2 linked regions of the Lacticaseibacillus paracasei subsp. paracasei genome follow. The protein of the gene in region 2 interacts with the protein of the main gene of each other region in a pairwise test. Links are inferred from orthologs where the notes say so. Each region holds a gene or a part of one and is shown on either strand. Other genes may lie near its edges.

The links.
Region 1: the proteins of leuS (region 2) and ligA interact in binary tests that used the Escherichia coli proteins (3 or more experiments, as listed by UniProt). The link is inferred for Lacticaseibacillus paracasei subsp. paracasei from one-to-one orthologs.

The regions. Positions count from the first base shown.
Region 1 is NZ_AP012541.1:1,043,775-1,060,163, reverse strand. Bases 6,347-9,281 are described here. They hold ligA (NAD-dependent DNA ligase LigA), read right to left. Parts: upstream 8,859-9,281; coding sequence 6,834-8,858; downstream 6,347-6,833. Other genes in these bases: pcrA (DNA helicase PcrA), read right to left, coding at 8,915-9,281; LBPC_RS05270 (CamS family sex pheromone protein), read right to left, coding at 6,347-6,824. Also shown: 23S rRNA (uracil(1939)-C(5))-methyltransferase RlmD, read right to left, coding at 1-1,135; LBPC_RS05290 (diacylglycerol kinase), read right to left, coding at 1,128-2,162; Asp-tRNA(Asn)/Glu-tRNA(Gln) amidotransferase subunit GatB, read right to left, coding at 2,435-3,865; Asp-tRNA(Asn)/Glu-tRNA(Gln) amidotransferase subunit GatA, read right to left, coding at 3,867-5,321; Asp-tRNA(Asn)/Glu-tRNA(Gln) amidotransferase subunit GatC, read right to left, coding at 5,325-5,621; more of LBPC_RS05270, read right to left, coding at 5,673-6,346; more of pcrA, read right to left, coding at 9,282-11,170; LBPC_RS05255 (DUF898 family protein), read left to right, coding at 11,636-11,956; LBPC_RS05250 (SGNH/GDSL hydrolase family protein), read left to right, coding at 11,988-12,779; LBPC_RS05245 (zinc-ribbon domain-containing protein), read left to right, coding at 12,783-13,979; LBPC_RS16955 (hypothetical protein), read left to right, coding at 14,115-14,291; LBPC_RS05235 (Y-family DNA polymerase), read left to right, coding at 14,426-15,733; LBPC_RS05230 (hypothetical protein), read left to right, coding at 15,726-16,046; LBPC_RS05225 (hypothetical protein), read right to left, coding at 16,127-16,389. UniProt on the Escherichia coli protein: DNA ligase that catalyzes the formation of phosphodiester linkages between 5'-phosphoryl and 3'-hydroxyl groups in double-stranded DNA using NAD as a coenzyme and as the energy source for the reaction.
Region 2 is NZ_AP012541.1:863,636-875,754, reverse strand. Bases 249-3,264 are described here. They hold leuS (leucine--tRNA ligase), read right to left. Parts: upstream 2,955-3,264; coding sequence 543-2,954; downstream 249-542. Other genes in these bases: LBPC_RS04430 (putative polysaccharide biosynthesis protein), read right to left, coding at 249-277. Outside these bases: more of LBPC_RS04430, read right to left, coding at 1-248; LBPC_RS04420 (phosphatase PAP2 family protein), read left to right, coding at 3,409-4,092; LBPC_RS04415 (DUF4811 domain-containing protein), read right to left, coding at 4,193-4,918; LBPC_RS04410 (MDR family MFS transporter), read right to left, coding at 4,915-6,393; LBPC_RS04405 (MerR family transcriptional regulator), read left to right, coding at 6,637-7,107; LBPC_RS04400 (MDR family MFS transporter), read right to left, coding at 7,203-8,696; metK (methionine adenosyltransferase), read right to left, coding at 8,810-9,994; LBPC_RS04390 (hypothetical protein), read left to right, coding at 10,175-10,822; LBPC_RS04380 (hypothetical protein), read right to left, coding at 11,547-11,771; LBPC_RS04375 (LysM peptidoglycan-binding domain-containing protein), read right to left, coding at 11,816-12,119.

The sequences.
Region 1 (16,389 bases), 180 kb from region 2 along the record:
GCAGTTCGTTGTCTTTCCAGCGTTGGATGACCTCCTCCGCCTTGCCGACTTCAAAGGTGACATTATCGATGTGATTGCGCACCGCGTTTGCCCGTGCATCGCGCACAGCAGGTTCAACCACTTCGACGCCGTAAACATGTTTGGCATGACGTGCCATCGTCAAGGAAATCGTCCCGATACCTGAATAAGCATCGATCACATTTTCCTTACCAGTCAGACCAGCAGCCTCAATGGCCTTTTTGTAAAGCACCTCAGTCTGAACCGGATTAACCTGATAAAAACTGACTGGCGAGATCTGGAATTCACTGCCTAGCAACTTATCCAGCAAATAGTCCTCGCCGTAAATGGTTCGTGACTTGCGGCCTAGAATGACGTTGGTTCGTTTGTCATTCAAGTTCACAACCACACTCGTTACTTCTGGTAATGCTAAGGTGATCTCTTCGACAATATCTTTGAGATGCGGCACTTGCCAAGTTTGTGACACCAAGACAATCATCATCTGCTTCGTATAATGGCCCCGGCGCACCATGATGTTACGAATAACGCCTTTATTAGCGCGTTCATCATAAGCTGGCACATGGTATTTTCGTAAAAGATCACGCACCACCACAATGGCTTGGTCAATTTTCGGATCTTGAATCAGAAAGTCTTCAATTGGTACGAGGTCGTGGCTGTGTTTTTTATAAAAGCCAGTTTGCAGTTCGCCATTCACGGTACGAACCGGTACTTGCGCCTTGTTGCGATAGCCTAAAGGATTCGTCATCCCGATGGTCGGCAGCACCGCAATATCAAGATGCGCTTTTTTATAAAGTTCTTGAATTTGTTTCTGCTTAAATTGCAATTGTGCCGGATATGCCAAGATCGACAGTGGCGCAATCCCCGTACGGATATAAGTGCTATCTGCACCGGGAACACGATCCGGTGAGTCGCTCAATCGTTTGACAACTTTGGCAAAGCCATATTGCTTCTGCGTTTTGAGGACATGCACCTGCATTTTTTCGCCAGGCAGGGCATCTTCAATGAAAAGCGGAAAGCCGTCAACCTTGGCAACGCCCATCCCTTCATAAGTGAGATCTTGAATGGTAACTTCCAGATCTTGGTTCTTGGTTACAGCTGGTTGGGCCAAATTAGTCATCCTTTTCGTCTTGTGAGCCGATCTGTCCATCACCATCAATATCTTGATGAGAAATGGATTCGACTTCGGCCATGTAGTCCTTCTGCTTCTGCGCGTCCGTACCAAGATTCTTGGTCGGGATCTCGTCTAGATTAGCATACATGGCAATATGTTGCTTCAAATTAATAAACGTCATCGGCGCATCGCCGCCGTATTCACCATCAAGGTTAATTTTCAACGGATCGTCTCCGCCGGCCTTCACCCGCAACTTTTTAGTCTTTGTATAGATAATATTGGGATCATCCACGTGGCGACCACCATTGAAGACAAGCGCCATTAGCTTCAGCAAATTCGCCATGTTCGCTGTTTTAACAATAATTAAGGAGAACTTGCCATCACCAAGTGCAGCATCCGGCACGATCTGCTCAAAACCGCCCACAGAATTGGTAAGGCCGAGGAAAAACATGCTGGCGGGTCCATCATAAACCCCGCCATCATATTCCAGCTTCATCGGCACCGTCCGCACCGCTGGTAACATCTCGGCGCCTTTAATCACATAGGCAAAATAGCCAAAAATAGATTTAACTTCAGACGGCACAGAATAAGTGAGTTCGCTCAACAAACCACCAGCCGCGATGTTCATAAAATAATGATGATTGGCTTGGCCAATATCCATCGCAAGGGTTTGGCCTTTGAGAATCACTTGGGCCGCCTCAACCGGATCATCCCGCGAAATCCGCAAAGCACGCGCGTAGTCATTGGTCGTCCCTGCTGGAATAATCGCCATTTTGGGGCGTTTTTTAGCTGGTGCGATCCCATTAACCACTTCATTAATCGTACCATCGCCACCAGCAGCGACAATTAAGTCGAAACCCGCTTCAGTGGCACGCTTTGCTTCTTCACGTGCAGAAAAAGGCTTCGGGGTTGTTTGAAAGGTTGAACTTTCATATCCTGCCTGTTCCATGATATCCAAAATGTCGGGGACGAAGCGCTTTAAACCTTCGTTGCCGGATGTAGGGTTGTATATCAAACGCGCCCGTTTTCTCATCGGTCAATGCTCCTTAAACGTTTTAACAATACTGGACTGCAGGCCCGTTGCTGGCGGAAACAGTCTTTCTCATAATCGTGAATCGTCAATGTCTTGCTCAAAAGCTTCATTCATGAGCAACTTTTGAGCCTATTCTTCTTGGTACTTCCCATCTGCTGCCACAATAGCAAGACTAGCAATTTGCGCAATAGCCTCGGCATGTAAACAACAAAGAACATTGTCTACATGTCGAGGCTATTATCCGAACTGAATTGCTAGATAGTCAGTATCACTTATCGTTGCTTAATCTCAGCCATCAAAATCTGGTTGACCACTTTAGGGTTTGCCTGACCATGTGTTTGTTTCATGATCTGACCAACTAGGAAGCCAATTGCCCGGTCCTTACCAGCTTTGAAGTCATCGATACTTTGCTGGTTATTATCGAGAATTTCGTCAATAATCGGGGTCAATTTAGCCGGATCGGAAAGTTGGATCAGACCTTTTTCATGGACCCACTTATCCGGATCAGTATCATGTTGAATGATTTCCTTAAAGACCTTTTTGGCCATTTTACTGGAAATCGTGCCATCACCAATAAGCTTGATCATGCCTGCCAAATGCGCTGGCGTCAAGGCAACTTGCCCCAGTTCAACGTGTTGGGCATTCAAGAAACCGGAAACCTCACCCATCAGCCAGTTAGACGCTTGCTTGGCATCAGCGCCTTGCGCCACAGTTGCTTCGAAGAAATCTGACATTTCCTTCGTCTGCGTCAAGACACCGGCATCATAAGCTGGGATTCCCCAGTCTTCGATGTAACGCTGCCGCCGCTCTGCTGGCGGTTGCGGTAACGAGGCCTGAATGTCGTCAATCCATTTCTGGGAAACAGCCACTGGTGGCAGGTCTGGTTCAGGGAAGTAACGATAATCATCGGCGCCTTCCTTAACCCGCATCAGAAGCGTTTCTTTAGCATCTGGATCCCAGCGCCGGGTTTCCTGACGCACTTCACCGCCACTCAAAAGTACAGCCTGCTGCCGTTTTTCTTCAAATGCGAGGCCATCGCGAACATGCACGAAGGAGTTCAGGTTCTTGATTTCGGTCTTGGTACCAAAATGTTCCTGTCCAATTGGTCGCACTGACAAATTGGTATCAACCCGCATAGAGCCTTCTTCCATCTTAACGTCCGAAGCCCCTGTGAACTGAACGATTTGGCGCAAGGTTTCCAGATAAGCATAAGCTTCTTCTGGACTGGTGATATCCGGTTTGGAAACAATTTCGACCAGCGGTGTGCCTTGACGGTTCAAATCAACATAGGAATAACCATCGTCTTCGTGCTGGTTCTTCCCGGCATCTTCTTCAACATGCAGTTCTGCGATACCAATCTTCTTCTTCTTACCGTCAACTTCAATTTCCACCCAGCCATTGGTGCCCAAAGGCTTCTCACTTTGGGTGATTTGATAAGCTTTAGGGTTGTCAGGATAGAAATAGTTTTTCCGATCAAAATGAGTCAAACGCGTGATGTCAGCATGCAATGCCAGCCCCACCATGATGCCAAGTTGATAGGCTCCGCGATTGATGCTCGGCAAAACGCCTGGGAATCCCCAGTCAATCACGTTTGTCTGGGTGTTGGGTTCCTGACCATAAGTGACAGGTGATGGTGAGAACATTTTCGATTTGGTTTTCAACTCAACGTGGACTTCAAGCCCGATTGTTGTTTCAAAGTTCATCTTACTTGCCCCCCGGGATCTGTGCTAAGTAGTCGTTTTGTGCTTCAAAAGCCGCAGCAACTTGGAAGATCGTGCTTTCGTCAAAATGTTTGCCGATCAGCTGTAAGCCGACTGGCATGCCATCAACGAAACCAGCTGGCACGGATGCCGCCGGTAAGCCGGCAAGATTGACCGGAATTGTCAAAATGTCGTTCATGTACATGGTAACTGGATCGGTGACTTTTTCGCCAATTTTGAACGCAACGGTTGGGGTTGTCGGTCCAATAATCAGATCATAATCTTTGAAGACATCTTCAAAGTCACGGGTAATCAAAGTTCGAACCTGCCCTGCCTTTTTGAAGTATGCATCATAAAAACCGGCTGACAAACTGAAGGTGCCCAGCATGATACGTCGCTTGACTTCTGGGCCAAAACCTTCGGATCGAGAACGAACATAAACATCCTCAATATTTTTGACATCCTTGGCGCGGAAACCATAACGAATGCCATCAAAGCGCTGCAGATTGGAGCTGGCTTCGGAGCTGGCGATGATGTAGTAAGATGGCACCGCATATTGCGTATGTGGCAGTGACACTTCTGTCACCGTCGCGCCCATGTCTTCGAACTGCTTGGCAGCTGCTTTAATCTTGTCCGCAACCGCTGGGTCAACCCCTTTGCCTAAGTATTCCTTTGGCAAAGCGATCTTCATCCCCTTGATATCCTGACCGATTTTGGCGGTAAAGTCCGGTACGGGTGTGTCCGCTGTGGTGCTATCACGTTCATCATGACCAGCAATCACATTCAGCAACTGCGCAGCGTCTTTAACATGTCGAGTCAGCGTTCCGATCTGATCAAGGCTGGAACTAAAGGCAATCAAACCCCAGCGAGAAACGCGGCCGTATGTCGGTTTGACCCCGACGATGCCGTTAAAAGCAGCAGGCTGACGAATGGAACCGCCTGTATCACTGCCCAGTGCGGCAATCACTTCACCAGCTGCGACAGCTGCCGCGGAGCCGCCTGACGACCCACCGGGAACGCGCGTGTGATCCCAAGCATTTTTAGTCGTTTTAAAAGCGGAGTTTTCTGTTGACGAGCCCATTGCGAATTCGTCCATGTTGGTTTTACCAACATTGATCGCACCGGCTGCATCAAGCTTTTGCATAACGGTCGCATCATAAATCGGATTGAAGTTGGCAAGCATCTTGGACGCTGCCGTCGTGACAACGCCTTTGGTGACAATGTTGTCTTTGATAGCAATTGGCACACCGGCTAGTGGTTGATCGTCAGCAATACCGGCTGCATCTACTGCAGCAGCCTTTTCCTTGGCGCCATCAGCATTCAGCGCTAAGAAGGCATCTACTTCAGCATCCAACTGGTTGATGCCGGCCAATGTCTCGTCAACCAATTGACTGCTGGTCACCTTGCCGGAGCGTAACTGCTCATGCAATTGATCGATACTGGTTTTAAAGTAATCCACGCGCTAGTCCTCCTCTTTATCGATGATCGCTGGAACTTGGATCAAAGTGCCCTTCTTGGTTGGCACATTTTTCAACAAGTCCGCTACCGGTTCGCCTGGCTTAGCGACATCCGCTCGCATCACATTTTCCAGATGAATACTCTGAGTAGTTACCGGCACATCTTGCGTCGGAACACTTTCTAGTTGTTCAACCATATCGAGAATCTCGGAGAGCTGGCTGGTGTATTTCTCCAGTTCCGTTTCAGAAAATTGCAACTTGGCCAATCCTGCCACATGCGCAACACTGTCTTTAGAAATCATGCTATCCCCGCTTTCAGTTTCATTATCATTCGTAGTTTACCATAGATTCGGCTAATAACTCCCGAATACATGGGTATAAAAGCCTTTGTCGCCAGAACTTCGCGATACAAAGGCCTGCATGCCTTGCGTGCTCTGAATCGTGATCTCAATCGGCACGCCAGAAGGTAAATACTTGCTAGCCGCCGTTGAAATATATTGCGTAAAGCTCTGAATTTCGGTCAACCCATAAAACTGTGTGTTAACCGTAATGTTAATGCCGGCTAGATTACCACCTTCATAATGAGCCTGTGCCGTAATCCCAGCTAAAGTCGGGAAGAAGCCCTTCACTTGGTTCGTAAAATTCGAAAAGTCATTGGCCACGGTACTGTTAATCGCCTTATGATCGCTCACCACTGGCAGCACTTCATTCTGTTGATCAAGCTTCTTCCAATCGCCTAAATTGGTGCCGGTTTTACTGGTTGTCTGCTCGGTATAAACACCGCCAACGAGGCTATCTTGTTCAGCATTCTTGTAGATACCGACAATGATCGGAATATTATTCGGCACTTTACTCATGGCGCGTAAACGAGCGACGACCTTGGCAGCGATTGCTTCACCTTGTTTCTTGATCGCCTCATCGGAAATTTCGGTTTGATACTGGGCACCGTATTCCGTCTTTGTATAGTAATCAACCTTATTCATCCCAAGCGCAATTGCGATTCCGCCCAGCTTCATACTATTACCGTCTTGCACCATAAAATCCTGCTCTAAAATCTGCTGCAAATAAATCGGATTGCGGGTATCAGGATCAGTTTTGCCATTATCAACCGGATTAAGTCCGTCTTTGTTGTCCTTGGCTTCACGTTTCAGCCAACTTTTAGCGGTTGCCGTACTTAACAACTGACCTTCTTCAAAACTATATTTGTCAGTTGGAAACTGTGCTTTGGCTAGGTTTTCGAGACCACTTTCCATACTTTTAATATTGAAGTTGTTCTCGCCTTGATCATTCTGCTGCAGCGTCAAACCACGGGCGCTGCTCGTCTGATAACGTCCGTTTTTGATAACGCCTTGATACATACTATTATCAACCGTGCCGGTGGTTTGGTAACTACCGGTTTTTGTGCCACTAGTACTGCTGCTGCCACTGTCAAAATTCAACTTGCCACAGGCTGCTAACAACACCGCAGCCCCAGCCAGCAAAGTTAACGTTAAAAATTTCTTCATTGATGTTCCTCAATCCTTCAAATTCGCCAGCAATTCCGTCTCATTCATGATTGGGACATTCAAGCTTTGTGCCTTTGCCAACTTACTGCCAGCCGCGTCGCCAGCGATCAGGAGGTCCGTTTTCTTTGAAACTGAACCTGTGACCTTGGCTCCTAATCCTTCTAGCTGCTTCGTGAGTGCTGGCCGCGAAAACTCGGCAAACTTACCGGTAATCACAACGGTTTTACCTGCAACAAAACTATCTTTGACCACTGGTTTGGTCGGTCCGGTGTAACGCAGGTTAACATCAGCTTCGCGCAACTGAGTGATCAACTTTTGAACCGTTGCGGCTTTAAAATACGTCACGATCGCTTCCGCAATGGTCGGCCCGATGTTTGGCACATCTGCGATCGCCTCTTGACTGGCGGTCATCAGATGATCCAAATCGCCGAAATGTTCGGCCAGAATTCGGGCGGCTTTACCGCCAACGTGCCGAATGCCCAACCCAAAGATTAAGCGTTCTACCGAGTTTTGCCGACTGTTGTTGATCGCACTTAACAAATTATTAATTGATTTTTCTTTAAACTTATCTAATTTCGCCAGATCCGCAGCTGTGAGGTGATACAAATCAGCGACATCTTTTACCAGATGTTTGGCCTGCAACTGTGCCACAATCTTCGGGCCTAAGCCATCGATATTCATCGCGTTGCGAGACGCAAAATGGGTGAGCTGCTCTTGGACCTGTGCCGGACACATCGGGTTGATGCAACGCAAAGCTACTTCATCGTCGAGATGGACCAGTTTTTGGCCACATGACGGGCAGGCCTCTGGAATCGGCGCCGGTGGCGTATCCGCTGGACGTTTAGCAACCAGTACCCGCGAAACTTCAGGAATAATGTCGCCTGCTTTGTGCAACATGACGGTGTCGCCGATGCGAATATCTTTATCACGAATCATATCCGCGTTGTGCAACGTGGCCCGTGCCACTGTGGTTCCAGCAAGCTGAACCGGGTCCATCACGGCAGTCGGCGTGACCACACCGGTTCGACCAACTGTCCAGACAATGTCATGAATGACGGTCTCTGCTTCTTCAGGTGGGAATTTGTAGGCAATTTCCCAGCGTGGCACTTTAACGGTGTTACCTAGTTGCGCTTGCAGCGCCAAATCGTTCACTTTCAAAACGATCCCATCAATTCCATAAGGCAACGCATCACGGTCGGTGGTGTACTTCTTAATGTAGGTGTCAATCGCCTGCATGTCACCAGCCACTTCTGAACTTGGATTTGTTGTAAATCCAAGTGCCTGCATAAACGCAATCGCCTCATGCTGCGTGGTCACGTTAAACTGCTCTGGTTCAATTAACGTATAAATGAAGGTATCCAGCTCTCGAGCAGCGGTGACTTTGGCATCTAACTGTCGGAGTGATCCAGCTGCCGCGTTACGTGGATTGGCAAAAGGCGTGCCGCCCTCAGTTTCCTGCCGCGCATTCAGCTTGGCAAACGCCGCCTTAGGCATATAACATTCACCCCGTACCTCGAGTGAAAGTGGCTGCTTTAACTGCTTGGGAACTGACGCAATGGTCAACACATTTCTGGTCACATCTTCACCGACATTACCATCACCACGTGTTGAGCCTTGAACGAGTTTGCCGTTTTCATAAATCAGAGATAAAGCCAACCCGTCGATTTTCAACTCAACATTGTAATCCACCGGATGGCCGACATTGCTTTGCATGCGAGCATCCCATTCACTCAGCTCTTCGAACGAAAAAACATCGCCCATCGACAACATCGGAATTGGGTGTTGCACCTTGGCAAAGTCCGAATTAATGACATCGCCGACTTCTTGAGTTGGCGAATCAGGCGTGACTAGCTTGGGATAAGCCGCCTCGAGTGCCTGTAAATCGCGATAATGATCGTCATAGACGTTATCGGTCACAGTTGGCGCATCTTTGGTGTAATACTCAAGACGCCATTGATTCAGTTGCTTCCGAAGCTTTTCGACTTCCGCCTGAGCTTCTTCAAGTGTGAATTGTGCAGCTGGTTTTGCTAACACAGCGAGCCTCCTCTAAAAATATGCATCCCGACATTTCTGAGTCAAACTGCGAACGCTTATGATGCCACTTTGACAATCGGAGCAAAGGCAGCTAGCAGTCGTTTGATGCCGTTGTCTTTAAAAGCAATATCGAGTTCTTGATCATCGCCGGTACCGGTGACTTTCACCACGGTACCAGTCCCCCACTTGCGATGCTTCACCTTGTCGCCAGCTTCCCAACTGGTTTTGCCTGCACCTGTTGTTGGCGCGGCTTGCACAGTAACGGGTGTTGCTGTTTTTTGATCAGCGTGCCGGCTATACGGGGAGCTGAATGCGCGGTCAGTACGATTAATAAATGGAATGTCACTTTTTGGCTGGGTAGTGCCAATGACTTCCAACAAGTCAGGATTAATTTCTTCAATGAAACGGCTAGCAGGATTGTTTTGCCGTTGACCATACAGCATCCGGCCATAGGCATTGGACAGATACAGCTTCTGTTTGGCGCGGGTAATGCCGACATAAGCTAAGCGCCGTTCCTCTTCGAGCTCGCTTTCATCCATGGAAGCCCGACTCAATGGAAAGAGTCCTTCTTCCATCCCCACTAAAAAGACAACCGGAAATTCCAGTCCTTTAGCAGCGTGCAAGGTCATCAAGGTAACTTCTTGTGCATCTTCTTCAACGTCATCCTGATCCGATAACAGCGCCAATTCAGCCAGAAAATCAACGAAAATGTCGCTGTCTTCATTTTCCGGCTGATACCGGGAATCGAATCCTTGGGTCACCGAAAGCAATTCTTCTAAGTTTTCGATGCGGGTATCGGCTTCCAGATTGTGGGCCGCTCGCAGTGTTGATAAATAGCCACTATCCTCAAGAATTGCCTGCATCATCTCGGTCACGTTTAGATCTTTTCGCCGTGTACCCAGCTGCTGGATCATTTTACCGAACTTAGCTAACTGTCCGCGAGCTTTACCAGCAATCGGACTGAGTTCAGCATTCGCCGCTGCTTCCAGCAAGGACCAGTCATGCTCATTGGCAATGGCCTCTAACTTTTCAACGCTTGTGTTGCCAATACCGCGTTTTGGTTCATTGACAATTCGATTAAAACTCATATCGTCTTCCGGATTGACCACTAACCGGAAATACGCTAGCGCATCGCGAATTTCCTTGCGATCATAGAACTTATGCCCGCCAACCATTTTATATGGAATATTGGACTTCACAAACGCTTCTTCAATCGCCCGCGACTGGGCATTGGTTCGGTACAGAATCGCAAAATCACTATATTTGCGATGATTATCAGCGATCTCTGCTTCAATTCGGCGAATGACAAAAATAGCTTCATCAGTTTCGCTTTGAGCGCGGTAATAGGTAATCTTGTCGCCTTCGCGATTTTCCGTCCATAACGTTTTGGCTTGGCGATTCTGGTTGTTCTGAATCACATCATTGGCCGCACTCAAAATAGTTTTAGTTGACCGATAATTCTGCTCAAGCAAAACGACTTGCGCCTTTGGATAGTCTTTTTTGAAATCCAAAATATTCTGCATATTGGCACCACGCCAGCCATAAATACTCTGGTCGGCATCACCAACCACACATAAATTATGGTAGCCTTCTGCCAACATATGCACGAGCTGGTATTGTGCTTCGTTAGTGTCCTGATATTCGTCAACATGAATGTAGCGGAACTTACGCTGGTAGAATGCCAGTGTTTCTTTGTCTTTTTCAAAAAGCACGATGGTCTGCATGATGAGATCATCAAAGTCCAATGCCTGATCACTGCGCAGACGCTTTTGATATTCCGCATAAACCTGCGCCACAACTTTGGTGAAAGGACTGTTAGCCTGCTCATTGGCATAAGTTTGTGGATCCACGAGTTCATTTTTAGCGCTCGAAATAGCACCTAAAATGGATTTAGGATCGTAGCGCTTTGGATCAAGATTGAAATCAGCCAAAATATGCTTCACTAGCGTCAGTTGCTCAGCAGGATCAGCAATCGTAAAGGCACGGTTATAGCCCAGCTTGTCAATGTCGCGTCGTAAAATTCGGACACAGAGCGCATGGAACGTTGATACCCAAATATCGCGCGCAATCTCAGCATCAACCAACTTGCCGACCCGCTCGCGCATCTCACGGGCGGCCTTATTTGTAAACGTGATGGCAAGGATGTTCCATGGATTGACGTGCTTTTCTTCAACTAAATAAGCAATCCGATGAGTCAATACCCGTGTCTTGCCTGAACCGGCACCAGCCATAATCAGCACTGGCCCTTCAGTCGCCAACACCGCCTCAGATTGCTTATCATTCATACCCTTTAATGCGGCATCCATTACCATTTAACGAATCGTCCTTTCAGAAAAACCAAGTGAAAAATTCCTTGACCTATTGTACCAAATTTTGGGAGGGAGCGTGAGCGAGTGGTCAATCATGACCTCTTTAAAATCAGATGTACAAGGTTTCTCGTCCTATCTGACGTGAGTCTTCACCTGTGGTCCGAGCTGGCTCCGCGGCGATTGGGCTGGAACGTGGTGGGCACAGCTTTGAACCCGCAAAGTGCGCGGTTTCAAAGTCTGGCCTTGTTCTAAAACGGGAAGCCCACCCGTTTAAGAACAATGTCACCACTGAGCCCATCGCCGCTCCGCCAGCTCTCTCTTTCTATTCAAATGGCAGTAAAACGCATTGCCACCGGTCTCTGTTGTGGCTGTAGGCAATAAATCAAAGGCTACAATTCAAGCATCCTCCTCCACCCTGCCTATCAGTTCTGCTACACTAGAGAAAACAAGTTGGAGGCAGCAACGATTATGGAGACGAAATATGGGCGGCACTCTTTTTTTGATGGTGGCTTGTTGGCTTATGTCGGCTGGACGATTCTTGGCACTTTGATCACGATTTTTACACTAGGCATTTGTTATCCATGGTCTTTGACCATGCTATATGGTTGGAAAATCAATCATACCGTGATTGAGGGTCATCGGATGCACTTTTTTGGGTCGGCCGTGAGCTTGTTCGGCAATTGGATTAAATGGTTGTTGCTGACAATTATCACGTTGGGGATCTATGGCTTCTGGGTTTTTATTAAATTAGAAGACTGGAAAGCTAAGAACACGCGGTTTGTTAGCTGACGCATCGTGATTGCATTGGAGAAGGCATGTTATGAAAAAGTTTTGGTTGGGTTTTGGTCTTTTATTGCTCATTTTAGCAGCTGGCTGCGGGGTACAACATAAAGTGGCTAAATCGAGCAGTTCAGCGGCTTCGCTTCGCAGCCGCAAGTCGCCTAGTTCGCGATCCTCAGCTGCGATTAAGCAGACAAGCATGCTCGCCCGGCTGAAGGCAAAATCACAAACGACGCTCGTGTATGCACCGTTTGGCGACAGCCTCTCTGTTGGTTTGTTTGCGGATAGTAAAACAAGCCGGTTTACCACCCTTTTTGCTGACCAATTACACCGTTTGACTGACAAGACGGTGACAGAGGAAGGGATTGCAGAGGTGGGAAAAACCGCGACTAATCTTGGTGTCCCTGCTCTGCCAGCGTTGATTGCCCAGCATCCTGATTTGATTACCATCGAGTTTGGGACGAACGATGCGGTTGGCGGCGCCACACCAACGGCGCTGGCTGATTACCGCCAGGCGTTGACAACCATCGTGGCAACCTTGCAGAAGCAAACAACAGCCGAGTTGATCCTTATGACGACCTGGTCGCCAAACCATGGTCCTTATGCCGCCGCCGATTTGCAATTTGATGCTGTGGTCAAACAAATCGGTCAAACTTATCACGTTCCAGTTGCCGATCTGGCGACCATCTGGCAAAACCATGATGACGTCACAGGCCCTGCCGGTACAGCCATCACCGACTTCGCTGGTAACGGTCCGCGCGATACTTTTCACCCCAACCAGCGCGGTCATGATCAGATTGCTGCCTTACTCAAGAAAACTTTGGAGGAATAACTTATGCAAGATGTTTTAAAATTTTGTCCCAACTGCGGTCAACCAATTAAACCAACTGACGACTTTTGTCCTAACTGCGGGTTTGATTTGCGGAAAGCCCGACTTGAAGCCCAATCAACCCAAGAACCAGCATCGACGTCTCCTGCCGAGGCACCAAAAGCAACTCAGTCTGCGACAGTTGCTGCTTCAACCCAGCCAGCGCAGCAACAAGTACATAAACGCCGGCGCTGGCCATGGATCGTTGTTGGTGCGGTTGTCGTTCTTTTAGGTGCGGCTTATCTCGGCGGATCAATGTACTATGGTCAAAATCGACAAGTCGCTGAGTTGGCTGATGAAATGACTAGTGGAGATGCCGATGACATGGCTGAAGTTGCCATTGCAAACGATGGCACACCATTGACTGAAAGTGATCTTAAGCCGCTCGCCCGTTTGACTAAGAATCGGCTTTATCGCAGCACCTTGCGAACCATGATCATGGACAAGCAAACCAATGGCATGGTTCAGGTCGTCAAACAAGGCAGTTACCTGCTACTTTTCCCGAAATACAAGGTTAAGCTTGGTACCGCCAACGTCACAGTCAAAACCAACCTTGACGCCGCTGCTTTCACCATGGATGGCAATCAAATTCAACCTGAAAATCGTTCTGGCAGTTATACCATCGCCAGTCAATTACCTGGTCTGTACGCCCTCAAGCTGAGCGGTACGCACGAAGGAAGTACGAAAGACTTCAATCGTGAAGTCATCGTCCCGCTTAAAGGGCAACCGGAAGCACTGACCTTGGATGCCGCAACCGCTGCTAAGACAGTTACACCAACGCATGACGCCACAAGCGGTTCTTCAACATCTGAATCTCATGATGATGACGACGATGATGATTATGATGACAATGGTGTGACCAAAACGAACCGCCAGTATCCTTCTGATGCTTCAAAGCGCAATGATAATCATTCAACGGATGGCGTCGTCGGTCGCTGGGAATCAGGCGACACTGCCACTTTCAACTTCAACAGTGACGGTACTTATACAGCGACCAGCAATGGCACGCCAACAAATGGTAAGTGGGAAGTTGTTTATCGCGATGGCAACATCTTGAATATCAAGTTCACCAAAGATGATGGCAGCAGTGTCGTCGAACCTTTCGCATTGGACGATGGTGATTTGATTGAAACTAATCTGAAGATTAAGTGGGATCGAGACTAATGCTTGACTGAGGTGAACACCCCTTTGTTCAGAAATAAGACTGGTGCGTGCCGCCTTATTTTCTCCCAATTCCGTTATCTAATGGTGTTATACTACATGCTGTCATGTGTTTTTAATTGTTAGGGGGTCGTTGCTATGTTACATTCTGAAAAATGGCGGCCATTGATGGTCACCTTGATCGTGATCGCGGCAATTTTTGCAGCCTTCTTTGTCCTAGAGGCCTTCAGTGGCATGGGAATGGGCTTCTTCCACAGCAATATGATGTCCAACGTCTCTTCATGGGGCAGTCATATCGGCGGTTGCATGCGCTAACCGAAACAATTGCTTAACGTCGATTCAATCAAACCGTTGCGTTTTTTGACGCAGCGGTTTTTTTCTGGGCTGAAATCACGTTATGCTTGCTTATGCAAACGTATGTTCGTATAATAATTGCAGAGGTGATTTTGATGGCCTACGATTATTCCCACGAACCGCATCGAACGGTTTTCCTGATTGACAATAAATCCTTTTACGCTTCAGTTGAAAGCATTGAACGCGGGCTGAACCCTTTAAGAACCCTTCTCGTGGTCATGTCCGAACAAGAGAATACAAATGGCGGCCTCATCTTGGCAACTTCGCCAATGGCCAAAAAAATATATGGCCTTAAAAGTAACGTTAGCCGTCAACGGGACTTGCCTGTGGATAAGCATCTGATCGTGGTACCGCCACGCATGAATCTTTACATCAAAAAGAATCTAGCCATCAATGATATTTTTCGTGAGTTTGTTGCCAATGAAGACTTGTGGCCTTATTCCATTGATGAATCCATTCTCGATTTAACGCACACATGGCGACTCTTTGGCAAAACACCACGTGCAGTTGCGCAATTAATTCAACATACTATTCGGCATCGACTTGGTCTCTACACAACAGTCGGGATCGGTGACAATCCGCTTCAAGCCAAAATTGCGCTGGATGTTTATGCAAAACATGATCCTAATTTGATTGGTCAAATCTCCTATCAAACTGTACCAGATACCATTTGGCAGATCACCAATATGACAGACGTTTGGAGTATCGGTCAACGAACAGCAGCGCATCTCGCACGTATGGGCATCACGACAATGAAACAACTTGCTCACGCAAATCCGTATGCCTTAAAGCAAGAACTGGGCATCATTGGCACGCAGTTATTTGCGCTAGCATGGGGCATTGACCGCACAAAAATCAGCGAACGCGTCATCACCCGCGAACCAAGCATTGGCAACTCACAGGTTCTGCCGCGCGATTATAGCAATCAAGTTGAAATCGAAATCGTTATTAAAGAAATCGGCGAACAGGTTGCCGCACGGTTGCGGCATCATCACAAACGAGCTGGTGAAATTTCCCTAGGTATCGGCTTTTCCTATGCTGAAAGTGAAAAAGACGGGCGTGGCGGGTTTCACCAAACTAAACGAATTTTACCGACGAATCGGGACGGCGATCTTGTTGCCACACTGCAACTGATTTTTCGGCAAAACTGGCATGGTGAGGTCATTCGTAACGTTGCCGTTTATACCGGCCGCTTAGCCCCAGATACCGGCGAACAACTCAATTTCTTTGAGCCGGTTGATCAACAAATTAAAGCAACTAATTTAGAACGCACGCTAGATACTATTCGCGATCGTTTTGGCTTTAAGGGCTTGATCTACGCTAAAAGTGCAATGCATGGCGGAACGGCGATTCAACGGGCATCACTAGTAGGAGGACATAATGGCGGCAATAGCTATGACTAAAGATTTGAAGCTAATGATGGCGCGATTAACCCCCCTTTTCAAACGACGCCGTCAAACACGTTACTGGCTATCACTGGTCAATCAAACCTATACACCGGGATACAATTTTTTCATGAACGTTCAACCTAAGGATCAGCGCCAACGTTCCATTCCCTTACACAGCCTGATCAACTATGATCTGGCAGACTTAGAAACCTTCATTGGCCTGCTTCGTCAGCACACGCAACTCACGATTGAATATGTCGGCTTTGAAGAGATGCGCTGGCCTGAATCAAATCGGGTGATTCAATGGCGGCCGCGGCGTGATGAATAAACGCGTCAATTTCAAAAAGTAGCCAAGAAAAAAGAGCGCTGGCACAGCACTCTTGCGGATGGTATTTTAAATTCGTTTTGTTAATACGCAATTGAGTAGGAATGCCGCTCATCAACCACAAAGGACTCCGCCATTTCAGGGCCGTGCTGAGCAAGAATCTGATCAGCAAGATACGCCTGCAAGTCTTCGTGGAAGTAAGTCTCAAACCCAAACCCCCAGGCTGATAAAAGATGCCGCCCGCGCCGTCGACCCGCACGGAAATTTTCATAAATCGCGTGGTAAATCGTCCGTCCCGTCAACTTGACCGTCACCGGCAATACCACCCGTTCACCATGATGTTGAA
Region 2 (12,119 bases):
CGCCCATAGCATTGTACCGGGCAACCTGTTTGGAAACAGCACCAGGAACACCAGCAGTCGAAATAATCAGAAAAAGGCTGTAAATTTGATAACCTTTTGTAAACAAAGCGTTGGCAGTTAGAAACGCTGCTCCAAGCCAAATACGCCATGGAATGACATAAATGGCCCCTAAAATCCGCGAAAAAACACTGCCGGCAGTCATCCACGCCGAGCCGCGGATCATTTTTTCCTTATCTGAACGTTGCGGTTGATTACCGCTGCCCAGCGAATTCTCCATGATAAACTCCTGTCGTGTTGCATAATCCTTTATATTTTAGGCAATCCCAGCGCGACTTGCAATCTTTCCCGGGCTTCTTTCGGGAATCAAAAGAAAACTTTGACAATTACCAGCCGCCACGTAGCAAGTAATCTCACAATCGAAACGCCAAAAATACAAAACTTTTCATACAGCTGAATCGCTAAAAAAATGGTCAACGCCCGCTTCCTTCAGGAACCATTCGTTGACCATTTTTTCTTTCAGTTAATTGGTGAAGCCAGTGCGGTTATTTTGCGACAATATTCACGATTTTTCGCGGTACGACAATAATTTTCTTAATGTCTTTGCCCGCCGTAAATTTCTGAACATTATCATTTGCCAAAGCCGCTTGTTTGATCTCATCATCTGATTCGTTGACATCCGCCGTAATCGAACCGCGCAGCTTGCCATTGACTTGGATCATCATATCGTAAGTGTCGGTTTTGATTTTGCTTTCATCATAACTTGGCCATGGCGCATAAGTCAGACTATGATCGTGACCTAGCCGTGACCAAATTTCTTCCATTAGATGCGGGGCAATCGGCGCAAGCATTTTCACGAATCCTTCAACATATTCTAGTGGCAGGTCATCATCTTTACGCGCTGAGTTGATGAAGACCATCATCTGTGAAATTGCCGTGTTGAAATGCAAAGCATCGTAGTCCTCGGTAACCTTCTTGACCGTCTCATTGTAAACCTTATCAAGTCGACCGTCATTGATCGTCGTAATCCGATCACGCAGTTTGCCTTCATCATCAATGAAAGCACTCCAGACGCGATCCAAGAACTTGCGGGCACCAGCTAACCCTTTTGTTGACCAAGCAATACCAGCATCCAGCGGCCCCATAAACATTTCGTACAGCCGCAAGGTATCGGCACCATACTCATCAACCACATCGTCTGGATTAACCACATTGCCCTTGGACTTACTCATCTTTTCATGATTATCGCCCAGAATCATCCCTTGGTTAAATAGCCGTTGGAACGGTTCTTTGTTCGGGATCGCCCCGATGTCATAAAGGAACAGATTCCAGAAACGGGCATACAGCAGGTGCAGCACAGCATGTTCAGCCCCTCCAATGTACAGATCAACTGGCATCCATGCCTTAAGTTTGTCGTAATCCGCAAGAGCTTCCTTGTTGTGAGGATCAACAAACCGCAGGAAGTACCATGAAGACCCTGCCCATTGCGGCATTGTATTGGTCTCACGCTTACCTTTCCGCCCGTTCTTGTCGACCACATTAACCCAGTCAGTCAGATTTGCCAGTGGACTCTCGCCAGTACCGCTTGGCTTGATATCAGCCTCTTCAGGTAATGTGAGGGGCAGTTCGTCTTCTGGCACCAACGTGGTTTCGCCATCTTCCCAGTGAATGACAGGAATCGGTTCACCCCAATAACGCTGGCGTGAAAAGACCCAATCACGCAGTTTGTAATTGATTTTGGCACTGCCGATACCTTTATCTTCAAGCCATTTGATCATTCGATCAATCGCGTCATGTTCATTCAAACCATCAAGGAACCCGGAGTTGATGTGCACGCCATCGCCAGTATAAGCTGCTTCATCGACATTGCCGCCTTCAATAACAGGCTTGATTTCAATACCAAACTTTTTGGCAAAAGCGTAATCACGATCATCATGCGCAGGCACGGACATGATTGCGCCAGTCCCATAAGAGGCTAAAACGTAGTCTGAAATCCAAATCGGCAGTTTTTCGCCGTTAACCGGATTAGTCGCGTAGGCCCCGGTCCAAACACCAGTCTTTTCCTTATCTAAAGCGGTACGATCAAGATCTGACTTATGGGCGGCTTCGTCAATGTACGCATCAACGACGGCCTGTTGTGCTGGGGTGGTAATTTTCTGAACTAATTCATGTTCTGGTGCCATCACGACATACGTTGCACCAAACAGCGTATCTGGACGAGTGGTAAAGACATCAAACGGCTCATGACTGTCAGTTACCCGGAAGGTGATCTGTGCCCCAGTTGATTTGCCAATCCAGTTGCGTTGCATCTGCTTAATTGATTCCGGCCAGTCAAGATCGTCCAGATCCGTCAACAGCTTTTCAGCATAGGCTGTGATTTTCAGCATCCACTGACGCATCGGCTTCCGAACAACTGGGAACCCGCCACGCTCCGTTTTGCCATCAATCACTTCTTCGTTTGCAACAACCGTCCCTAGATTCGGACTCCAGTTAACCGGTACCTCAGCTTCATATGCCAGACCATGTTTATAAAGTTGTTCAAAAATCCACTGGGTCCACTTGTAGTAATTCGGATCCGTTGTGTTGATTTCACGATTCCAGTCATATGAAAAGCCAAGGCTGTTGATTTGACGCTTAAAGGTCTCAATATTTTGTTTGGTAAAGGTCTTCGGATTGTGACCCGTGTTCAAGGCATATTGCTCAGCTGGCAAGCCGAATGCATCCCAGCCCATAGGATGAAGAACATTGAACCCTTGCATCCGTTTCATGCGTGCAACAATATCAGTTGCCGTATACCCTTCCGGATGCCCAACATGCAGGCCTTGGCCTGACGGATAAGGAAACATGTCCAACGCATAATAATTCGGCTTCTTAGGATCGGTTGTGGTATTAAATTCGTTATGCTCGGCCCAATAACGCTGCCACTTCTTATCGATCTCATGATGATCGTATGCCATTTTGTTACCTCCCACTTAATTTCAAACAAAAAGCCGCCCTATCTACATTAGGACGGCTCAGCCGCGGTACCACCTAAGTTCTGCTTTCACAGCGCTCAAAGGAGATAACGGTCCGGCCGGCTGTGGCTACTAATTTCACCCCAGCAACTTCAAAGGTCAGTTCGGTCTTTGCTTCGTCAGACTCGCACCACCGCCTGCTCTCTGTCACCCGCGCTAACTTACTACTCCTTTGTTCGTTTGATGATTGCGTCAATCATAGCAAAAACATTGCCAAGGTTCAATGGTGTTTGTGCTATTCTTATAACATTAGTCGATTTCAGAGCGTGAGCGGGCACGTTTAGAAACCGGAACATAAGTGGACTCAGACAGAAATGGCTGGACTTTGGTCATTTCTGTCTGAGGTCCTTATGTGGAGGTTTCTGCGACTGCGAACGTTTTGTAGAGGAGGCAACAAGTGCTAAAACGCCGACCCGAACCATTGTATCTTGCAGCAATTGCTTTATTTATTTTCATCACGTTATTGACGGGTATTCTAAATAACGCTGGATGGATTCATACCATTGATCAACAGGTAATTGCTGCTGTCACCCAGTTCCATCCTGTCACTTTTAAACCCTTACTCATCTTAATCACCAGTCTCGGCAATCCAGCATCCTTAGTCTTTTTAACCATGGCTTTCGCCGTGGTGTTACTGCTCAAGCGTTATCGTTACGCTGCACTTTTTGCAGCCAGCATGGGGGCCTTGATGAGCCTCGTTAACGTCGGAATCAAATATTGGGTTCGGCGACCACGACCTTTTATTGCAGATCCTCAGATTCGGGCATTGGTACATGCTGGCGGTTTTAGTTTTCCTAGCGGGCATTCTAGTGGCACGATGATCTTTTACGGTACCATGATCCTTTTGGCTTGGGCACTGCTCAAACGTCAATCCGCCAAATGGCTCATCACCTGCCTTGCCAGTGGCATGATTCTTTTAACCGGTTATTCTCGGATCTTCGTGCGCGTTCACTATCCCACAGACGTCTTTGCTGGATTTTCACTTGGCTTTGCCTTGCTGATGGTGAGTTGGTGGTATTTTAGTCCTTATCTGACAAACCGAGTTGCCAAACAATCAAAAAAGCAGACCGTTAAAAAATAGCGGACTGCTTTTTTTAATTTAGAAGGCTGACAAAAGCCATTCGTCAAGATAATGTTACGAAAAATGTTTGCCCTAGTACCACGTTATGGGCGGCATCAGACTATTTTTGTGCTTGCACTTCACGAACAGCTTGCTGAATCATTGCTTGTTCAACCGCAGCCTTAGCCTGCTTCGCTAAAGCTGTCGGATCTGCTGCTAGTTTTGGATCAGCCTTGGCCAGCGCAGCAGCTTTAGCCTTGACTGCGGCTGCCAGTGACGCTTTTTGTTCTGCAGTTGGTTGCTGCAAGGCGGCCAACTTTTTACCAAGCTGCTTGGCCTGAGCCGTTGTCAGCACTGACCAGCTTGTTGGGATGACCAATTGATTGTGCTGAGCAACCAATTGACCAGCCCCTTCATGATTGAACAACGCACCATAAAAACCGTTTTGATATTGCCACCGAGTTGTTTTGCTCGTCAACGAAGCTGTGGCATTCGCTGTCGTTGTCACCCGATTAGTTACAACAATATCAGCCTTGGTATGAACCGCTTTTTTCTTCGGATCGGTCTTATAAATGTAGACAACATGCTTGCCATCCGTGCCAATGTTTTGTTTTAGCAACATTGGCAGTTGTGCATTCGGTGAGGCGGTGTAGATGGTCTGCTCATCAGTTGTTGTTCGTTTGACCATGCCAAAATGCGCATTATCATTCAACGTAATCAGCAATAGACTACCCACCACACCAATCCCGAAGACCGCAATTAACGTGCTACGCAAACTGGAGCGTTTCATCATAATAAAGCTGAGATAAAGGCCGATCACTGTCAGGCCCAAAAACCATAGAATCATGCCTTCACCTTCTTTTCATTTTTGATCGTCACTTCTTGCGACATCGCGTGGGTATTCAAGAAGAAAGCCAAGATCCAGCCAATTAAACTGAACCCTGCTGCCAACAGAAAGGCTGCGTGGTAGCCACTAAGTGTTGCCCCAAAAAAGTCTTGCTTATACTGCAGCGGATTGGTTTTCAACAAACTGGCCGCCGGTTTGGCTAGATTGGTGACGTTTGACAGAACTGAAATCATGACAGCAGTTGTCATGGAAGTTGCCACCTGACGGACAGTGTTGTTAACCGCTGTCCCATGTCGAATCATATCAGGTGACAAGGCGTTCATCCCATTCGTCGTCAAAGGCATCATGACCATTGAAATCCCAAACATCCGCACAGCATAAATCACCGTAATAAAAATGGAAGGCGTGCTTTCTGTCAGGAAAAAGTATGGCAATGTTGCAATCGTCAGCAAGAACAAGCCTAACTGTGCAAGCCGCTTAGCCCCGATGCGATCAAACACTTGACCAGTGACCGGGCTCATTAAAGCAATCAAAATCGCCCCAGGCAACAATGTCAAACCTGACTCCAACGCACTCTTGCCGTGAATGATTTGCAAATACATTGGCAAAATCATTTCTACCCCGACCATCGCCATGTTGGCGATGGTACCTAAGACTGTGGATAAGGCAAAGATTTTGCTCTTAAACACTCGCAATTCAACAAATGGTTCTTTTAAGTGCAATTGACGGTAACCAAAGATGAAGATAAACACAATGCCGAGTGCGATTGTGCCTAAAACAATCGGATCACCCCAACCATCATTACCGACTTCAGAAAAGCCATACAGCAAGGAGCCAAACCCAATTGATGATTCAATCAAGGAAGGAATATCTAACTTAGGATCAGACAACGGTAAGACATTTTTGAAGAAAAACAATGTTGCCAAAATAACGAGACCTGCAATTGGCAGAATCATACCGAATAAGAAACGCCAGCCGAAATTGTCGATGACATAACCGGAAAGCGTTGGCCCGATGGCAGGCGCCACCCCAATCGCAATTCCAGCCATCCCCATAGCAGCGCCGCGCCGGTTCGGGGGAAAAATCGACATCATGATGTTCTGCAACAACGGCATCGTGATCCCAACGCCAAGTGCCTGAATCAATCGACCAATTAGCAAAACGCCAAAACTATTTGCAATGAAGGCAACCAATGTGCCAACAAAAAAAGTACTCATTGCACTCATGTATAACCATTTTGATGGCACCTTCGCACTCAGATATGCGGATACTGGAATCATAATCCCGTTTACCAGCATGAAGCCTGTCGACAACCACTGCACTGTCGCAGTTGAAATGTTGAAGGCCTTCATCAGCGTTGGAAACGCGGTAGATAGAATGGTCTGATTCAAAATCGTAATAAACGTCCCAACGATCAAGGTCGTGACCATCATTGGTACATTGACGTGTTTCCCGTTGATATCTTTAACGTCCATAAATTCGCCTAGTTTCTTTATAAGATTTCATGTTTTCTATATCACATAATGTAATATTGACAATAGAAAATATTACATTTAAACTTAATAAATGTCAAGGTAATAGCGTGAACAGGCGCGTTGAGAAACCAGATCATAAGTGGGCTTGGCCGTGATGGCCGGAAAATCGGTCATCACAATCATGGTCCTTATGCATCGGTTTTTGGCGCCAGTGAGCGCATTTTCAAGAGAGGATGCTATGTCATGGGACCGTTTAATGCACGTTTACGTTCACTCGATATTTCACTCGGCATAGGCGAAACCAGCCGCGTCACCGGAGCCACCCCAACGCAAATTCGATACTGGGAAAAGAAGCAGCTCATTCATTCTCGCAGGCATGACGCTAATGGCAATAAACGATACTCCTTGGCAAACATCACCTTAATCGTCATGATCAAGACAATGCTTGATGAAGGGTATACTTTAGCCAAAGCCAGTGAAGAAATCGAACGATCACATCAAAAAGCAGATATGCTACATGTCCTTATCAGCACTAGATTGCAAGATATCAAGCGCGAAGCAACGCAGACAGTGTTCAATTTTGGCCCGTTAGAAAATGACCCAGACTACGATGTCATTGCGCAAGTCACCGATAAAACAGCGAAATTGTACAAACAACCTGTCAGAAAAACCGCCACCGAAGATCATACCGATCGAGTGGTCAGTCCGTTTTAACTTCAGCTATTTATCGGCAAACGAGAGCGATATCAGCGTACAAAAAACCGGATTCTTAAATAGAATCCGGTTTTTTGTATGATATTTCAGTTGATTCAGCTTTCTTCATTCGACTCCTGAATTGTTTCTTTTGTCAGCACCCTTTTTGCTTCAAAATGATTGGCTAGAATCGCCAACGCCACGATGATAATCGAGAAAAAGTAAATGTTGTGCAGACCTTCATACAAAATTTGCCGAAGCGTTGGCAACACTGCTGCGGGTAAATTTTTGGCGGTATGTGGATTAATCAGTTCGTTGAGCATATTGCTATTCAGCCGGCTATCTGCCGCGATACCTTGAGTCAGACGCAGATTCAAAACAATCCCATAAACCGAGACCATCAGTGTTTGCCCCAACGTTCGAGACAAGGTATTGAAACTCGTTGCCACGCCAACCTGATCAGGCACCACAACGGCCTGGGCTGTTACCGTAGTAATCGTAATCACCAAACCAAAACCGAATCCTAAGGCGCCGGCAACTAGCAGAAAGACAAAATACGGTGTCGATTGCGGCACTAATGCCAGCACAAGACTGCCGCCAAGCAGCCAAATCATGGCCCCTGTCAGAATCGGCTTAGGTTGGAACCGGCCCAATAACTTGCCAGCAACAAAAGAGCCAACGACCCACATCAAAGAACTAGGGGTCACTGCAAAGCCGCCAAGGGAAGCATCCATGCCGCGAATTCCTTGAATCCACATAGGCATGTAGACTTCAAATCCAATCACGAACCCCGAAATCAAAGCGGCGATCAAATTATGAATCACAAAAGTACGATTTTCAAATAGTTTCAAGTCAATGATCGGATCGACTGCACGCCGTTCTGCCTGCCAAAAACGCCAGAAGCCCAGCGTAGCCACAATTGCCATGGCAACTAACTGCCAGATGCCGTTGGGCTCAGCTAATGTCTGAAAGCCATACATCATCGCCAACAAGGCCACCAGCAGCCAAACCGTCCCGCGCATGTCAAGCGGCTGCCGGACACTGCGCCGATCTTCCTGCAAAAAGAACCACACAAGGCCAAACGTGAAAATACCCAACGGTACGTTAATAAAGAAAATCCAGTGCCAACTTAACTGATCAACGATAAAACCGCCCAATAACGGCGCAATTACCGAAGCGATTCCCCACATCGAGCCATTAAAACCGAGCATTTTTGCTCGTTTTTCGAATGGATAAATATCGGCGATAATCGTAAATGTCACTGGCATAATAGCCCCAGCACCAATCCCTTGAATTGCGCGGAAAATAATTAGCATTTCCATGGATTGTGACAAACCGGATAGCAACGAACCAATGACAAATATCGTTAGTCCAATGAGAAAAACTGGTTTGCGACCAATTTTGTCACTCAGTTTGCCGTAAATCGGCGTCGCCATCGCATTAGTCAACAGAAAAATGGAAAAGACCCAGTTCATTAAATGAACCCCATGTAAACTGCCGATAATGGTTGGCATAGCCGTTGACACAATCGTGCCTTCAATCGCCGTCATAAATGTGCCAATAAAAATTGCCGCCGTTACGAGTGCGACATTGGTTTTCCTTTGCTTCATAAATATCCCTTCTGAGTTGCCAGGCGATGTTGTTAGTCTTGAGAAGCCCCTCATAAGCACGAAAAAACGACCCAGCCGAGAATAATTCTCGACTAAGGCCGCCTCTTTTCTCGCTAATCTCGGTACTTGAGCAAAGCCTGCACCTTATCCAAGTGCTCCCAAGGAAGATCAACATCTGTACGTCCAAAATGACCATATGCTGCCGTCTGTTCATAAATCGGCCGCTTCAGGTCTAACATTTTAATAATGCCAGCAGGCCGCAAGTCAAAGTTCTCACGGATTGCCTGTTCAATCACATCTTCTGATACTGCGCTTGTGCCAAATGTATTCACCGACACGGAAACCGGTTTGGCAACACCGATTGCGTATGCCAATTGTACTTCAACCCGTTTCGCCAAACCCGCTGCTACCACATTTTTGGCAATATAACGTGCTGCATAACTGGCCGAACGATCAACCTTCGTCGCGTCCTTACCAGAAAAGGCACCACCACCATGTCGGGCAAAACCGCCATATGTGTCAACGATAATTTTGCGTCCGGTCAAACCAGAATCGGCTTGCGGACCGCCCAGTACAAAGCGGCCAGTCGGATTGACATAAATTTTCGTGTCATCATCCATTAAAGCTTCAGGAATCACAGTGCGAATAATCTTGGCCTCGACATCGCGGCGAATTTCTTCAAGCGTGACATCCGGATCATGTTGCACGGAGACAACAACGGAATCAACCCGAATTGGATTGTCATCATCATCATATTCCACCGTGACCTGCGCCTTAGCATCTGGACGCAGATAACTAATTTCACCCTTGTGCCGTAATGAATCAGTTTTGCGCATTAACGCGTGGGCCAATGAAATCGGTAACGGCATATAGTTTTCGGTTTCGTCAATGGCAAAACCGAACATCATGCCTTGATCGCCAGCACCGATCTTGTCAAGCGGATCAGTATCAGACTCACGGGCTTCAAGACTTTCGTCAACCCCTTGAGCGATATCTGGACTCTGCTCATCCAAAGCGACCAGCACCCCGACACTATCAGGATCAAAACCTGATTCCTTGGTATAGCCGATCTTTTTAATCGTCCCGCGAACCACTGATTGAATATCAACGTAAGCCTTTGTTGATATCTCACCGACAACCAGCACCAAACCGGTTGTCACCGTCGTTTCGCAAGCAACTCGTGAATCGGGGTCCTGTTCAAGCATGGCATCCAAGATAGCATCACTGATCTGATCAGCAATTTTATCCGGATGCCCCTCCGAAACAGACTCCGACGTAAATAAATGGCGTTCCTGCATGTTTTGTTTCCCCCTTATTATTTTAGGTTACAAGGCATGTTCGTCATAGCTTTGACGAACCCCATCGGGAATGTTTTGCAACTCTAGTAGCATAACATAAAAGATGTAAAATTTCCGAAAATCTTTGTTTACCGTCTCAGGGTTTTGTAAAATGGAAGCATCATAGAAAGGATAATCAATTTGAAAAATATCAATCAAGGTGCTGGTGCAGCGGCCTTTATCGGACAAATACTCGCCTATCCGTTTCTGATCGCGCTAAGTTTGCAAATTACATGGCATTTTCAAATCATCGCGCTTTTACTCATGGGCGTTTGCTTAGCGGCTGCAATGGTCGTTAAACGTTACCCATTAGTTCTAATCATTGCCGCTATTACCGGTATCATTGGTGCCATCAATCAATGGATCTTGTTACCATTAGTTGCTGTTCAGCTCCTGTTGACATTTTTGTTGCGCACACAAAAAGTTACCAAGCAATGGGTTGGTACCATTGCTTTTGGCCAAGCAATTTTATTCCAAATCTTACTTATTTACGCGGGTTTGCATTTTCTCAGTCAGGATATGTTGCTCGACTTGGCATTACTATATGTGCCAGCACTAATCGGGTTATGGGCCAACCATTTTCCCAAGTGGACAGATATGGTCTTGTTGGCAATCACCGTCGTTATCGGTTACTGGTTACAACGACTCAACTTAATAGCTATCGGCGGTATCATCATCCTTGTCACGCTCATCAACAGCCGTCGACCATTTAAAGTACCCAGCTACCTTTACCAATTTAGCCCAGTCATTGCGACGCTGTTACTCTATCTAGCGCGCATGCACGGCTAATCAACCGTCACCACAATCAGTAGTGGCGTTTTTATTGTCAGAATCAGCCCCCTCTAATAGCTATTTAAACTAAGTCAAATCTCATGCGTTGGACGCCCCGTCCAACTTCAAAAAGGTAAAAGAAAAACACCTGCCGCAGTGGTAGGTGTTTTCATTATGGAGGATACAGGGCTCGAACCTGTGACCCTCTGCTTGTAAGGCAGACGCTCTCCCAACTGAGCTAATCCTCCATGTGTGGTGTCTATTGCTCTATTTATACTAGCGGAAGCTATTAAAAATTACAAGCTTTTCGTAAAAAATAGTCACTAAAGTCGGTTAACGATTTTGTGATGGTCAGATGTCTTAACCATCCTTTAAATCCCCACTCATGCTACTAATCATATCAGGCACAGTCAAATTTTATTTGATGTTCAAAAAAACCTCAAAACACCGAATTAACAGCGTTTTGAGGCTTCTTATGTAGCTACATCCGAATGCAAGACAACGGAGAGTAAGTGCGAAAACAAACGTATATACAATAGTGGAAAACCACATTTTGTGCATATTTTGTGCACAAAAATAAGCCTCCCTGAGCAAAGGAGGCAGAACGACAAGGTATTACAGGCTGACTAAAATATTTAGTTGCTTACGTATCTTATTTTACAGCATTATGCCCGTGCTTCAAAGCAACAAAAAGCCCTCCACCCGCGTTAGCGAGCAGAGGACTTTTTTGTTACCTGATATATCAGTATTCTTCTCCGTCCCAGCCACGTAGACCAGGAGGACCGCAAACGGCTGATTTATGCTCCAAGGCCATTGTCACAGACTGAACGGAGGCAACAGCATCTATAAGTTCATCAGTTGAATGCTTGTCTGAAGCGGAATCCAGCAACTCTGAAACGGCTCTCATTAAATCACGTCTCACATAACTTTGCTCAATAACTCGTGCTTGATCAACTTTTTCGGCCATATGCACTCACCTTATTTATATTTTTTAACTTCAGCGGCAAGCCATTACCTGATGTACAGGCTTTCGCCTGGGTAAATCAGGCTGTAGATTGATTTCCCGTTGTTAGCGGCCAGTGTGTACATACTGATGCCATACTTTCTGGAAATACTCCAGAAGCTATCACCATATTGGACTGTGTAGTACGTGTGGCTTGATACACTCGAATAGCTTGTGCCAGATACTCGGAGAACGTCTCCTGGGTGAATGACAGCGTTGATGGTCATGCCGTTGTTAGAAGCCAAAGTATACATGCTCATGCCGTACTTGTAAGCAATTAACCACCAACTGTCACCAGACTGAACCGTGTAG